DNA from 2 places in the Serpentinicella alkaliphila genome. Region 1 is predicted to be linked to the other one. Evidence: riboswitches for the same ligand, from Rfam matches in the RefSeq annotation. Region 1 holds a riboswitch; the other holds the start of a gene.
What was found. Region 1 has a riboswitch for cobalamin ahead of cobT (nicotinate-nucleotide--dimethylbenzimidazole phosphoribosyltransferase). Riboswitches for the same ligand answer to the same signal wherever they lie in the genome.
Positions count from the first base shown of each region.

Region 2: another riboswitch for cobalamin. It lies ahead of HZR23_RS16230 (sirohydrochlorin chelatase); the one in region 1 lies ahead of cobT (nicotinate-nucleotide--dimethylbenzimidazole phosphoribosyltransferase).

Region 1 covers NZ_CP058648.1:78,836-86,745, reverse strand. The annotation lists gene ytxC (putative sporulation protein YtxC) at 1-290, shown strand, start outside; gene HZR23_RS00585 (DUF445 domain-containing protein) at 342-947, shown strand; cobalamin riboswitch at 1,011-1,183, shown strand; gene cobT (nicotinate-nucleotide--dimethylbenzimidazole phosphoribosyltransferase) at 1,297-2,361, shown strand; gene cobU (bifunctional adenosylcobinamide kinase/adenosylcobinamide-phosphate guanylyltransferase) at 2,368-2,928, shown strand; gene cobS (adenosylcobinamide-GDP ribazoletransferase) at 2,954-3,700, shown strand; gene cobC (alpha-ribazole phosphatase) at 3,697-4,293, shown strand; gene HZR23_RS00560 (cobyric acid synthase) at 4,305-5,810, shown strand; gene cbiB (adenosylcobinamide-phosphate synthase CbiB) at 5,810-6,757, shown strand; gene HZR23_RS00550 (pyridoxal phosphate-dependent aminotransferase) at 6,773-7,831, shown strand; gene HZR23_RS00545 (ABC transporter substrate-binding protein) at 7,852-7,910, shown strand, end outside.
Region 2 covers NZ_CP058648.1:3,176,132-3,184,041, forward strand. The annotation lists gene cbiT (precorrin-6Y C5,15-methyltransferase (decarboxylating) subunit CbiT) at 1-126, opposite strand, end outside; gene cbiE (precorrin-6y C5,15-methyltransferase (decarboxylating) subunit CbiE) at 123-737, opposite strand; gene cbiD (cobalt-precorrin-5B (C(1))-methyltransferase CbiD) at 730-1,851, opposite strand; gene HZR23_RS16225 (precorrin-8X methylmutase) at 1,844-2,479, opposite strand; gene HZR23_RS16230 (sirohydrochlorin chelatase) at 2,485-2,838, opposite strand; cobalamin riboswitch at 3,102-3,291, opposite strand; gene xylB (xylulokinase) at 3,618-5,093, opposite strand; gene HZR23_RS16240 (NAD(P)-dependent alcohol dehydrogenase) at 5,122-6,162, opposite strand; gene HZR23_RS16245 (sugar ABC transporter substrate-binding protein) at 6,265-7,251, opposite strand; gene HZR23_RS16250 (ABC transporter permease) at 7,304-7,910, opposite strand, start outside.

The DNA of each region.
Region 1 (7,910 bases):
ATATGAAAGAAGAAAATAATTACAGCTTGTTTGATAATTACGGAAAAGAGATAAATGATGAATATTTAAGACTAATTGCAGCTGAAATGAAGGAAAATGATATAAGCTATGATGATTTATTAATAAGTTCCCTAATAACAATTGCACCAAATAATATTATAATTCACAAAACTGGTAATAATAATTTCAAGTATATTATCAATACGATTAAGCGTATTTTTAATCAAAAGGTAGAATTGTGTAATAACTGTGATTGGTGTATAATTAAATCAAATGTTAAAAAAGACTAATTAAACTCCAGTGATAACTGGAGTTTTTTATACAAAAGAAGGGTGAAAAAATTGGATTTCTTAATAATTATTACAATGTGCTTAATCGGAGCTATAATAGGATGGATTACTAACCTAATTGCAATAAAACTATTGTTTAAACCCTATGAACCATTTAGAATTCCTATTGTAAATTTTGATATTCACGGTTTAATACCAAAGAGAAAAGGTGAAATAGCTAAAAGTATTGGTAATATAGTGGAACAAGAGTTATTATCAGTAAATGACATTTTAATACATATGTTAGAAAGCGACAAAAAAGTTGCTTTATTGGCCATTATAAAATTTAAAATAAAGGAGACAATACAGAAAAAGATTCCAAGTATAATTCCGTCGGGATTTATTGGATTGATTTTAAACTATATAGATGAAATTATTGAACAAGAAGGGGAAAAAGTTATTTCTGAAATTATGCAAAATATAGTTCAGGATGCTGGTTCTATGATTAATATTTCTAAAATTGTCGAAGATAAGGTGAATGAATTTTCAATGGAAAAACTAGAAGATGTTGTTTTGCAAATTGCAAAAAAGGAATTAAAGCATATAGAAATTTTAGGTGGAATTTTAGGCGGAATAATAGGTATTATACAAGGTTTAATAGTAATGTTATTACAATAGCTAATTATATTTTGTTGACTTATATATTTTTTAAACTATAATTATTCTAATAGTAATTATAGAAACTAAATAAAAGTATATGGTGCCTTGCAAAAGGTTAAAAGGGAAAGTAGTTCAAATCTACTGCAGCCCCCGCTACTGTAAATGGTGATTAACCCAAAGTCATTGGGAAACTGAGAAGACCGGGTATAAAGATGATCCATAGCCAGGAAACCTGCCATACATAATTAATAACTACTTTCGGTGGGAAAGGAGGATTATAGAATCGATTTTTTATAGAACAAAAATCGTTTATTTTCCGTGCCCAAGTGTACGGTTTTTTTATGTCTAAAAATAAAGGAAGGTATAAATGAATTTAAATCAAATTTTAGAAGGTATAAAGCCACTGGATGAGAGTGCTAAGATAAAAGCCTCTGCCAGATTGGATTCACTAATCAAGCCTATTGGCAGTTTAGGGAAATTAGAGGATATAGCAATACAGATAGCTGGCATAACTGGTGAGACTATCAATAGCGTAGAAAAAAAATGTACTATTATTATGGCTGCAGATAATGGGGTTGTTGATGAAGGGGTTAGTACAGCACCCAAGGAAATAACTGCTATACAAACAATTAACATATTAAAAGGTTTAGCAGGCATAAGTGTGCTATCAAGACAGGCAAAGGCTGATTTTAAGGTTATAGATATGGGAATAAGTAGTAATATACAGCACAAAGACTTAATTTCCAAAAAAATAAAGCTTGGAACTGAAAATATTACCAAAGGTCCTGCTATGACGGTGGAAGAAGCTATTAATGCTATTAAAGTAGGCTTTGATACTGTTGAGGAATTAAAAAACCGAGGGTATAACTTATTAGGTACTGGTGAAATGGGAATAGGTAATACAACTACTTCGAGTGCCATACTAATGGCTTTGACTGGTTCTAATGTAGATGAATCTGTTGGTAAAGGGGCTGGTATGACAGATGAAGGCTTAGAAAATAAGAAGAGGGTTATATTGAAGGCACTTGAAATAAATGAACCGGATAAAAATGACCCCATAGACGTTCTTTCGAAAGTAGGGGGACTAGATATTGCTGGTCTTGTAGGTTGTTTTTTAGGTGCAGCCTATTATAGATTACCTATTGTAATTGATGGGGTGATTTCATCTGCAGCAGCTCTAGTTGCATATAGGATGAATCCTCTAACTAAAGAATATATGATACCTTCACACTTTTCGAAGGAGTTAGCATACAAACATATAATGGATGCATTGGGATTAGAGTCAAGTCTTAATTTAAATATGAGATTAGGGGAAGGCACAGGCTGTCCATTAATGTTTCATATAGTAGAGTCTGCAGCTGCTATTATTAAGGAAATGGCTACTTTTGATGAACTAAGTATGGATAGCGATTTTTTAGTAGATATAAGGTAGGTAATTATGGGAAAAGTGATATTAGTAACCGGCGGAGTAAGAAGTGGCAAAAGTTTATTTGCTGAAGAACTAGCAAAAAAGATCGGAGAAAATATTTTATACATTGCAACGGCAATACCCTACGATGATGAAATGAGAGAAAGAATAGATGTTCATAAAATGTTTAGACCTGTTAGCTGGACAACCTATGAAGTATATAAAGATTTGCATGAGGTTATAGATAGTATTGATAATAAGCAGGATGGGATATTACTAGATTGTGTAACAATTATGATAACAAACCTTATGTTTGATTATCCTTCATTTGATGAAAACAATATAGGACAGTCTATTATTAAGGAAATAAATGAGTATATAATAGATGAATTTTGTAAACTCTTAAACTTCCTTAAGAAGAGAGATATTAATATTATAATGGTTACTAACGAAATAGGTTGGGGCTTAGTACCTGAATCGAAGCTGGGTAGAGTCTTTAGAGACATATCAGGAAAAATTAATCAGCTTTTAGCAAGAGAAGCAGAAGAGGTATATTTATTGGTATCTGGTATTCCAATGAAAATAAAATAAGACTTTTCTGTGAGAGGAACATCCTATGAAAATATTTATTTTAATGGTTCAGTTTTTAACTCGTATTCCAATTAATCTGGAGTTAAGTGTAAGTAAAGAAGATTTTCCAAAGGGGGTTGCCTACTTTCCAATTGTAGGTTTAATAATAGGAATTATTAATGCTCTAGTATATTTCCTTTTATCAAAAGTTGCTCAGGAAATGGTGCCTTTAATAGCTATTGTAATAAGCAACGCATTAGTTACAGGGGCTCTGCACTTAGACGGTTTAGCCGATAGCTGTGATGCCTTGTTTTCAGCTAGAAAAAAGGATCGGATGCTAGAAATCATGCGTGATAGTAGAATTGGGACTAATGGTGTACTTGCATTAATATTGACAATCTTATTAAAGATTGCCTTATTAGATATTACCCCAAAGAGTATAATTATTCCTACAATTATTTTAATACCTGTTATAGGAAGGGCTACAATGTCAATTATATTATATGGCTCAACCTATGCCAGAGAAGAGGGCTTAGGTGATTTGTTTATAGGTAAAACCTCTTTAAATAGAGCCGGTGTATCAATAATTATTACTATTTTTTTAGTATTCGTTGTTCTAAATTTAATTGGAATCATAGCATTATTAGTGTCTATAATTGTAGCATATTTATTACGTCATTATTTTAATAGTAAGCTAGGTGGATTAACAGGCGATTTACTAGGGGCAGTTAATGAAGTGGTAGAACTGATATTTTCCTTTGTTATAGTTGTACTTTGGGGGTATATAGGATGACAACATATCTATACTTAGTCCGCCACGGTGAAACAATATTAAATGAATCGAAGGTTTATTACGGGTCCACAGATTGTCCGTTGAATAGTAGAGGGATTATTCAGGCAGAAGAATTAGGTAAAACATTTAAGAACAATTTTGACGTTGTCATTTCCAGTCCTTTAAGTAGAGCAATTGATACGGCAAAGCTTTTAAGTGGGTTAAATACTAGAGACATGGTTATAGATGAAGGACTAAAGGAGATAAATTTCGGTCTATGGGAAGGACTTCATTATAAAGATATTAGCATTAAGTTTGAAAATGAATGGAATGAATGGATAAATGATTGGAAAAACGTAGCTCCCCCTATGGGAGAGAGCTTCTTAAATCAATATAACCGAGTAAGTAATTCACTTAATCATATAATTGAACGTTTTAAGGATAAAAGAGTAGTTATTGTATCACACCAGGGTTGTTTAAGAATTATAGCCTCAATTCTTCTAAAGATGGAAGATAGAGGGTTTTGGAGTTTTACATTTGACCCTGGGACATACAGTTTGTTTGAAATTAGTGACACCAATGTTACTATTCGCAAAATAAATAGTAAAGGCTAAAGGTGAACTGAATGAAAAAGAGCATTATGCTGCAAGGTACAGCTTCATCTGTTGGAAAAAGTATAATAACAACAGCTTTATGTAGAATATTTACTCAGGACGGATACAATGTATCACCCTTTAAATCTCAAAACATGTCCTTAAACTCATATATTACATATGAGGGCCATGAAATAGGCAGGGCTCAAGCAATGCAGGCTGAGGCCTCTAGAAAGGCTCCTAGCTTTAGAATGAATCCTATTTTGATTAAGCCTACTAGTGATTGTAGATCCCAGATTATAGTTGAAGGTGTAGTAAAAGAGAATATGGAAGCTACAGAGTATTATAAATACAAAAGTAAGTTAAAAGAAATGATAAAATCAAATTTTGATGAACTTTTGAAGGAAAGTGATATTGTCGTTATAGAGGGTGCTGGCAGTCCTGCGGAAATTAACTTAAAAAAAGATGATATAGTTAATATGGGTGTAGCTAAAATGACTAAATCCCCTGTTGTTTTAATTGGAGATATTGATAGGGGTGGGGTATTTGCCTCTATATACGGTACTATTATGCTACTTGAAGAAGAAGAGAGAAAATTGATTAAGGGTATTATAATTAATAAGTTTAGAGGGAGCCTTGAGCTTCTAAAACCGGGTATTAAAATGCTTGAAGACTTGGTAAATATACCCGTAATAGGGGTAATCCCCTACTTTACTCATAACCTTGAGGATGAGGACAGTGCTACGGACTGGGATAAATATAATGGCAATCCAGAGGGTGATTTAGAGGTAGTAGTAATTAAGCTCCCTAGGATTTCTAACTTTACAGATTTTAATACATTTAAACTTCATAGGGATGTTAAATTTAGATTTGTAAACCTAAATGAGGACATAGGTAATCCAGATTTGATTATTTTACCTGGTAGTAAGAGTACAATTGATGATTTAATTTTACTCAAGGAAAGGGGAATGGATAAACAAATTTTGGAGGCACACAGCAATGGAAGTTATGTCTTTGGGGTTTGTGGTGGATATCAAATGCTCGGAAACAAAGTTAAAGATCCTTTAAATGCAGAGTCATCCATTAAAGAAGTAGAAGGTCTCTCATTACTACCTGTTGAAACAACTTTTAGGCAGACTAAAACTACAACCTTATCTAAAGGATATGATAATGTTTTTAATTGTAACATAAAAGGATATGAGATTCATATGGGTAAAACAGAATTAGTTGAGCAGAATTATTTACCTTTAATAAAAATAGATATGAGAAATGGATTAAACTATTATGAAGTAGATGATGGTGCTGTTAATAAGGATAGGACCGTATTTGGCACGTATTTTCATGGTATTTTTGATAATACTGAATTCACTAGAAATTTATTAAACAAAATAAGGGAGTCTAGGGGCAAGAGTAGGTTTAATGAGGAAATTTTAGATTATTCAAAGTATAAGGAAGAGCAATATGATAATTTAGCAAAGATAGTACGGGAAAATATTGACCTTAAAGCTATTTACGCTATTATGGAGGAAGTTTTATAATGATTTCCTTTTACTGGATTGCCTATGGCATCGACCTAATTATTGGTGACCCCTATTGGTTTCCTCACCCAATTAGGGCAATTGGTAAGCTTATAAGTTTTATGGAAAATATTATTAGAAAGATAACCTCTTCACCTCTGGGGCTAAAGACTGGGGGGGTTATACTTACATTTACAACAGTTTTAATCACGTATTTCACTACGTACTTTATACTAGCTTTCGTAAAGGATATTCATATTAACCTGTTTTACCTCATAAATATAGTACTTCTTTGGACTACGATTGCTACTAAATGTTTAAAAGAAGAAAGTAGTAAAGTATATAATGCCCTTAAAAACAAAGATATTTTATTAGGGAGAAAGCTATTATCTTATATCGTTGGTAGGGACACAACACATTTGAATAGCAGTCAAATTACAAAGGCTGTAATTGAAACTATTGCAGAAAACACATCAGATGGGGTAGTGGCACCAATCTTCTATATGTTTATAGGCGGGGCACCCTTAGCCTTAGCATATAAAGCAATTAATACTTTAGATTCTATGGTGGGGTATAAAAATGAAAAGTATTTATATTTAGGCTATGCTTCTGCAAAGCTAGATGATATAGCTAATTTTATTCCTGCCAGAATCACAGGAATAATGTTAGTTATCGCAGCAGTAATACTAAGATTAAATATGGATCAAAGCTTGAAAATACTAATAAGGGATAGAAAAAATCATTCAAGTCCTAATTGTGCTTATCCAGAGGCTGCAGTAGCTGGGGCGCTAGGTGTACAGTTAGGTGGAAGTCACTACTATTTTGGCAAGCTTGTTCATAAGCCAACAATAGGAGATGCGAGTAGAGAAGTGGAAATAGAAAATATTATAGATACAATTAAACTAATGTATGTAACTTCAATGCTAGCCCTGTTATTATTTACTTTTATTCATTGGTTTATATACTAACTAAAGGAGAAGTCTATGAACTTTCATGGTGGAGATATTTATAATTTAAATAGGGAACTGTTAGACTTTAGCTCTAATATAAATCCATTAGGTGTACCACTTTCATATAGGAAAGCTTTAATTGACAATATTGATGATTTTATAAAATATCCTGATATTAAATATACTGAATTAAGAAAATCCATTGCTAAATATTTAGGGATTGAAAATATTGATTATATTGTTCCTGGTAATGGGGCTGTTGAAATAATATATAAAGTAGTAGATGCATTAAAAATTAGAGAGGTTATAATTGCGGCTCCAACTTTTTCTGAATACAGAAGGGCAGCTTACGTAAAAGGCTTATGCTATGAAGAAATTGAAGTCTATAATGAAAAGGGCAGCCTTATGTTAGATAAATTTTTTACCAAATTAAAATCAAACTCTCTATATGTTATATGTAATCCAAATAATCCAACAGGAACATTAACTAATGTTGAAAAACTAAGTTCATTTGCAAAGCAGCTATATGAATTAGATAGCTATCTATTAGTTGATGAAGCATTTATTGAGTTTACAGATGAGTATCCAAATAACAGTACTGTTTCAAAGCTCTATGAACATCCAAATGTAATTGTCGTTAGGGCAGCTACAAAATTCTTTGGGATGCCTGGTATTCGTTTAGGATATGGCATTAGTTTTAATGAGGATTTAATTTCAGCGATGAAAAATAGATTGGAGCCATGGAATATTAATACTTCTGGGGTTATTGCAGAATGTATATTTAGAGATCAAGACTATATATCAAGATCAAGAGAATGGATAAGTAAGGAAAGAGGGTGGTTGTATAATGAACTTAAAGGCATTAGAGGTTTATCAACTTATCCTACTTCAGCTAACTTCTTTTTAATTAAAATTTTAAAAGATAATTTTGATGGAGAAAAGTTTAAAGAAATGATGATAAAAAAGGACATATTAATCAGAACGTCCGAAGGGTTTACACATTTGAGCCCTTTTCATATAAGAGTTGCTATAAAGAATAGGAAATCAAATGAGAGACTAATTTTAGCATTAAAAGACTGTGTAGATATTTAGACTAGAGGAGATGTTTAAAAATGAAAAATAAAATTATAAAAATAATCGTAAGTGTATTAATAATTAATATGATTATGAC
Region 2 (7,910 bases), 160 kb from region 1:
TACTAAATCTTCAGTTAATTTTAGTTTACTTAAAGATATTACCCTAACTTCCGTTTTTGTTATTGGTACATTACCTGTAATAAAGTATTCCTCAGGTATACCTGGTGTTCTATAATTCCAACTCATCTTTCTATCACCACCACACATAAGTCACTAAATTCCATACTTTTTATTGTTTCAGGACTTGAAATAGTAATTCTTTCATCATCATATGAAAGATTTTCTCCAATTATCATCCTCATATTGCAATACCCGTTTTCCAACAGGTTTGTGGCAATTACAGAAGGGGTATTCTTTTTATCGGTGAGAAATAAAACACCTTCCCTTTTATTGAAATCTATGTCATCAAATATTCTTCCATGAAGACTAAGTAACTCGAAATTTTTCCAGCTCTTTTTTAGTTTCGAAAATAGATATTGAAAAGAGCTTATTCCAGGTATGACAGTTAACTCTGATTCATCAAATTTACTAATAAAGGCATCTAAAAAACTGTAGAAACCTGGATCACCTGAAACTGCAATACATACTTTTTTAAATGTTCTCAAATATTCTACTTTTTCGATCATATCCTTTATTCCGGAATCAAACTCTAATACTTCCTTACCTAAATGCTCAAAAGTTTTGAGGTTTCTTTTACCTGCTACTATTAGATCGCAGTCCTCTATTGCTTTCAAAGCTATTGGTGTAACTAATTCTAACGCTCCAGGTCCAATGCCCACTATAGTAATACTATTCATGAGCTAACACCTCCATAATACTATCGACTTTATTACTTTTTGCAAGTAACTTTTTCATTGAAAACATGGCAACTCCAATACTTAAAGAGCCAAAAACATACTCTTCACACCTTAATGCGCATTTGTCTACCAAAGTGATGTAAATATCTTCAAAATCTTCGCTTTCAATAATTTGTATTGCCTCCTCAGTTGTCCTACACTCCATTATTTGTACAAGTTTATGCTGTGGACATCCCATAATTCCAAGATATGCTACCAAGATTTCCATTCTAGTATCACTTACTCTACTGTGAGTATAAAATATACCCCCTGCAGGTTTGACTAATTTTCCGATATGTCCTGCTAATATAACTCGCTTAAAGCCCAGCTCACTACATTTCTCTAGAGCAAATCCAAGATAATTACTTATCTTTACGATCTTATCTTCTTTTATATTTAGCCATGTCTTAGAAAAAACTTCACCGTAATTTCCTGGCACTAGCACTATACTACTTAATCCCACTTCTTTTTTGTAATTTAATTCTAAAGCAAGAGTATCTTTAATGGCATCTTCTGACATAGGCTCCACAATACCCGTTGTTCCTAGTATAGAAAGGCCTCCCACTATTCCTAGCCTTGGATTAAATGTCTTCTTTGCCAGCTCTTCTCCAGCTGGTATTGAAAGCTCTATTTCAATACCAGTGCCCTTGGGTAAAACCTCTGAAACTTCCTTTTTTATCATAACCATAGGAATAGGATTTATAGCTGGACTACCTGGCTTTACTTGTAAGCCCGGCATAGTTACAATTCCTATTCCTTTTCCTGAGATTATTTTTATTTCCTTAGTTATTACTTTTCTTACTTTTGCATAAACATGTATTCCGTCTGTAATGTCTGGATCGTCTCCTGCGTCCTTAATAATATAGCAGGTTGCATATTCTTCTGTAATAACCGGGTCATTTACATCTAGTTTAAGCTTCCAGCCCTTTGGAGTATCAATTTCTACTTGTTCTAAAATTCTATCATTAAATAACATATATACCGCTGCCTTAGCCGCAGCTGCAGCACATGAGCCTGTAGTGAAGCCAGTCCTAAGTTTTTTACCATTTTTCATAACAAATTTACTATTATCCAAGGCTTTTATTTGCCTCCCTCAAAATAGCATTTACAATAGCTACTCCTATTGTACTTCCACCTTTTCTACCCCTAGTAATTATACAAGGTATTTCTGTATTCCATAGCTCATCCTTAGATTCAGCTGCTCCTACAAAGCCCACTGGAACTCCAACTACAGCTATAGGTTTAATTCTATTATTTTTATACAGCTCCATAATTCTATATAGGGCTGTTGGTGCATTGCCAATGATAAAAACGATATTTTCATTTAATTTTCCTGCGATGTCAACAGCTGCCATAGAACGGGTAATACCTTCAGTCTTCGATACGTCATAGGCCTCCTTACTGTCTACATAACATTCAATCTTTATTCCTAATTCATTAGATAGCTTTTTACTTATTCCTGCTTTAATCATATTAGTATCGCTAACTATTGTACAGCCTTCCTTAAAGGCTTTTAATAGCAATTGTTCAACCCCTAATTTAAACTCCAATAAGTGCACATATTCGAAATCAGCAGTCGTGTGAATTACCCTTTTAATTATATCTCCGCTCAATCCGATTACATTTTTGTCTCCTAAAAGCTCACTGATTATGTCAAAGCTCTTTTCCTCAATTAAATTAGGATTTTTAATATACTCAAACATATCCCTTACTCCTTAATAGAATTTACAACTATATTAATCAGCTCTTCTCTTACTCCTATTGGTTCTAACATTCTAAACATTATTCCAGGATGTTTTTGTTCTGCTTCCCCTATCATTTGAGGTATGTCTTCATTTATATGTACACCTGAAAATAGAAAGAGTGGATAAACCGTAATTTCAATAATCCCCATATCTTCCAGTTTTTTTATTACATCAAAGAAACCTGGTTCTGCAAGTTCCATAAATGCTCCTTCTACTACTAACTGTGTCTTCTCTCTAACCTTATCTACTACTTGTATAAACTGACTTTGAGCTTCCTTATTTCTGCTTCCGTGTCCTATAATAATTATTCCTTTCATGGCCATACTCCTTTATGAATTTATTAAATTACTTAATATTGCTCTTATTTCTATATCAAAACTATTGTACCAGAATGTGGATTGTATATACTACTACCATAGAATCTTGATTTACAGATTAATAGTTTTAGCGAAATCCTTGTAACTAAATACCTAGATGATAGACAAAATAAAAAACCTCTCGTCAAAAACTAGTCGAAAGGTTACAAATACGCAGAAGTAATCCTGTGTATAATGTCACCCCCTATCGCTCGTAGAGTTTAATTGGTGATATGGTTCAGGCAGGTCTTCTGGCTTAAGTTTCATTGTTCCCCAAACCTTCCCAGTTTCCCAGTGGCTTACTTGAAGAACTCTTCTATTACAGTGGCGTGACCGCGTGGGCTTATACCCATCTTCCCTTTTCACTGATTCATAACTTTTCTTATAATCAGCACCTGTCCATTTATTTAGTTTTAATACATTTTATTATATATTACTACTTGCTAAATATCAATTTATTATGTAGTTAAAATATCTTACTCAAATCTCTAGAATACAATACTTTCTTATATGTTATACCCATATTCTCATATAAATATTGATTTCTAGTTTAAATCGACTAACATAAGCTACAGAATACTAATTTATTAATTAGAAAAACTTACACTTTCAATTGTGTAAGTTTTTCGTTAGAAACTATTATACTTTAAATCATCTATAGGTGGTCTACAGATGTATTTATGATGAAAACTACTTGTTACTAAAACATATAAATAGTTTATTTTTTATCCTAAGTTATATTAATTGTTTAGTTGTTTAAATAACTCTTTTGTCGCAGGATATATTTTTCTAAATTTATCATACTTTTTGTTATATATTTCAGCATTTTTTGCATTAGGTGCAATGCTATCAGTTATATTAATGTATTTACTACAAGCTTCCTCTACTGTATTAAACAACCCAAACCCAACTGTAGCTAATATGGCTGCTCCATAAGCAGGACCATCATTAGTGTTTAGTTTATTTACTGTTACGTTTAGTACATCAGCAATTATTTCACACCAAAGTTCACTTCTCGCTCCACCGCCATTAATACTAATGCTATCAATTGCAATTCCCATTTCTTTTATTATTTCAAAGGTATCTCTAAGTGAAAAGGCTACACCTTCCAGTACTGCTCTAGTCATATGCTTTCTTTCATGAATCATATTAAGTCCAATAAAGGTCCCCCTGCAATTAGGATCGTTATGTGGTGTTCTTTCACCCATTAAATAAGGGAGATAAAATACATTGTCATCTACTTCAGCCTCTTTCGCTTCTTTTAGTAGTTCTTCATAGTTTTCCGTTTTAATTATAGTTTCTATCCACCACTTAAGAGATGCAGCCGCAGCAAGTGTTACTCCCATTAGATGATATTTTCCATTTGCATGACAGAAAGAATGTAGACTATTGTTTTCATCTACAAAGAATTGTTCATTTGACGTGAAAACAACACCTGAAGTACCAAGGGATAATGAACAGGAGCCTGGTTTAACTACTGCGCCACCTACAGCAGCAACAGCCTGATCTCCACCGCCAATCACAATTTTCACATCATCACGAAGTCCTAACTCAGCTGCTAGATCAGATTTTATATTAGCAACTACCTCATAAGATTCAAGTAGCTTTGGTAATTGGCTCTCTGAAACACCTAAGACCTCAAGCATTTCTAAAGACCATTTTCTATTTTTCACATCTAAATACAAAGTGCCAGATGCATCAGACATATCCGTTGCAAATATTCCTGACATTTTATATGCAATGTAATCCTTAGGAAGCATTATTTTCTTTACGGCTTTAAAATTCTCTGGCTCATTTTCCTTTAACCATAATACTTTTGGAGCAGTAAAACCTGGTAATGCTAGATTCCCTGTCCAGCTAGATATCTTCGACTGTCCTACTACATTATTTAAATACTCACACTCTTTCTCGGTCCTTTGGTCATTCCATAGTATTGCAGGCCTTATAGTTTTGTCATTCTCATCTAGAGTAACCATTCCATGCATTTGACCACTAAAACTTATAGCCTTAACTTTACTTTTATCTAAATCATCCAAAAGCTCATTAAGTCCTACTATACATTGCTCCCACCAATCCTCTGGATTTTGTTCAGACCAAAGAGGTTTTGGAAATGATATAGGATATTCTTTACTGACTGATTTGACAATTTCACCATTTTCATTTATTGCAATTATTTTAACTGAGGTTGTTCCAATGTCTATACCAACAAAATACATTTTTTCCCCTCTTTTCTGATTTGGGTATTTACTTAATTTTAATTACAGCTTTAACTACGTCACTAGCGTTTCCTGCAACGAAATCAAAGGCTTCCTTAGTTTTGTCAAACTCAAACTCATGACTAACTATATCTTTTACATTTAATGATCCACTTGCGATAGCATTAATTGCAGTCGGATATAGATTTCTGTAACGAAAAACAGTTTTAATTTCTGCTTCTTTACCCATAAGCTTCATAAAGTCAAATTCAACTTCGTCTTTAGGTGTCATTCCAACTAATACTATTGTTCCGCCACGTCTAACTACATCTACAGTTTGTTTTAGTGTTATTTCTGCCCCAGCAGTGTCAATTACTACATCTGCACCTCTGCCATTTGTAAGTTCTGCAATTTTCTCTATTACATTAGTAGTTTTAGCATTAATAACATGAGTTGCGCCAATTTTCTCAGCCACTTGTAATCTATTCTCTAATACATCAACAACAATCACATTAGAAGCACCTTTAGCTTTAGCTGAAAGTAATGTTACAAGGCCGATACAACCAGTTCCAAAAATAACTACTGTATTTCCTAGTTTAACTCCACCTTGGTCAGTTGCATGTAACCCCACTGCTAATGGTTCTACTAAAGCCCCTTCTGTATTTGAAACATTTTCAGGTAGCTTAAAGCACATATCTTCTGGATGAGCAACATAGTTAGTAAATACACCGTGGTAAGGAGGTGTTGCAAAGAACTCCACATCTGTACAAAGATTGTATTTACCACTCTTACAGAATTCACATTTTCCACAAGTTTTACCTGGTTCTAAAGCTACTCTATCACCAACAACAAGATTTTTTACATTTTTACCAATCTCTACAACTTCTCCGGCACACTCATGGCCTAAGATAAAATCTCCTTCAACAACAAAACTACCGATTTTCCCATGTGTATAGTAATGAACGTCAGATCCACATATACCAACTACATCCACTTTAATAAGTACTTCATTTTCTTTTATTTCAGGCATCGGAACATCTTTAACTACCATATTGTTAGTACCTTGCATAAAAATTGCCTTATTACACATTAAGATTGCCCCCTTAATTAATTATATTTTTATCCTTATATTAAAATTGGTACGCATACCATTGCTAGCTGCGCACCAATTATATTGAAATTCAAACCTTACTTATCTTATTGCTCCTGCTCTTTTGTGCATTTCAATGAATTCATCAACGTTATCAATATTGATTAATGGACAATCGATATCCATATCGATTTTAGTTTCTTCACCAGTTAAAAGTTTATGGCTTGTTGCTAATAAATTAGTAGCAAGTTCATAAGCACTTTGTAAACTTGTAGAAGTCATTAATCCTTCTTTAATTAATAGTACCGCTTCAGCTGTTCCATCAACACCGTAAGCTAAAATATTAGCAAATCTTGCATCACCTTTAACTACTTCAAGTGCACCAGCTGCCATATTGTCGTTCATAGCAATTATAGCGTCAATTTTGCTGTTCGCTTGTACCCATGTTTCCATGTAGTTCATAGCTTCATCTTTATTCCAGTTAGCGATTTCTTCTCCAACGATTTTTACATCAGGTCTTTTTTCAAAGAACTCTTTTTGCCAGCTAACACGTCTTGCATCAGCATGGAAGTTTCCTGGAGGTCCATTTAATACAACTACATTAGCATTTTGAGGAATTTGATCAATTGCAACAACCGCGTTAACTGCTGCTTGTGCATATGGATCAGCGTCTACTGAAGATGCTCCTTCGATTCCATCGATTCTTGCATTTGTCGTAATTGTAATGATTCCAGCCGCAACAGCTTTTTCAGCATATGGTCTTTGTGCTTCACCATTGTTTGGTTGGATAATTATTGCATCATACTTGCTTGTTATAGCATTTTCAATTAATGCATTTTGAGTTGAGTCATTAGCTTGACCATCAAATATGTCTACAACAATATTGTCATACTTTTCAGCTTCTTCTTTAACAGCGTTTGCTAACCATGCAGCAAATGAGTCAGCTTGTGCTCTCGCAATATAAGCTACTCTATAAACCTGAGGACCTTCATTTTTAGGTTCCGTTTTAGTTTCTGCAGGTTTACTACACCCTACTAACACTGACATCATTAATACAACTACTAGTAATACTGATAACCATTTTTTCATTTAATCTCCCCCTTAAATAATTTTATTTTAATAGATTACTCTATTAAAGCCTTTAGTTATTCTTCGCTGTTTCTTTCGAATCTGCTTCAACACTTCTTAACTTTCGTTTTGTTCTTTTTGACTTTGCCCATATATCATATATTACAGCTAGTGCTATTATTGCACCACGAATAATTTGTTGTAAATACGAGTTTACTCTTGTTAGAACCATGATATTATCTAGAAAACCAACAATGAATGCACCTGCTAGAGTACCTACTGCAGATCCAATTCCACCAGTGAAGCTTGTTCCGCCAATTACAGCTGCTGTAAGGGCATGGAACTCAAAACCAACCGCACCGTTAGGCATTCCACCATTAACCCTAGACATGAATATAACTCCAGCAATACCTACAAATACACCATTTATAATATATGCTTTCATCTTAATACTATCTACACTTATTCCTGAGGCATTAGCTGCTTCCTCGTTACCACCAATCGCATATACCGATCTTCCGAAAATAGTATGTTTTAAAATATACCAGGTAATTGCTAATATTACTAACATGAAAACTATAGGTGTTGGAAGTCCAAAGGTTGAGCCTTGACCAAACTTAATATAATCACCAATTTGATATATGTTTTGTCCATTAGTATATAACAGTGCTGCTCCACGG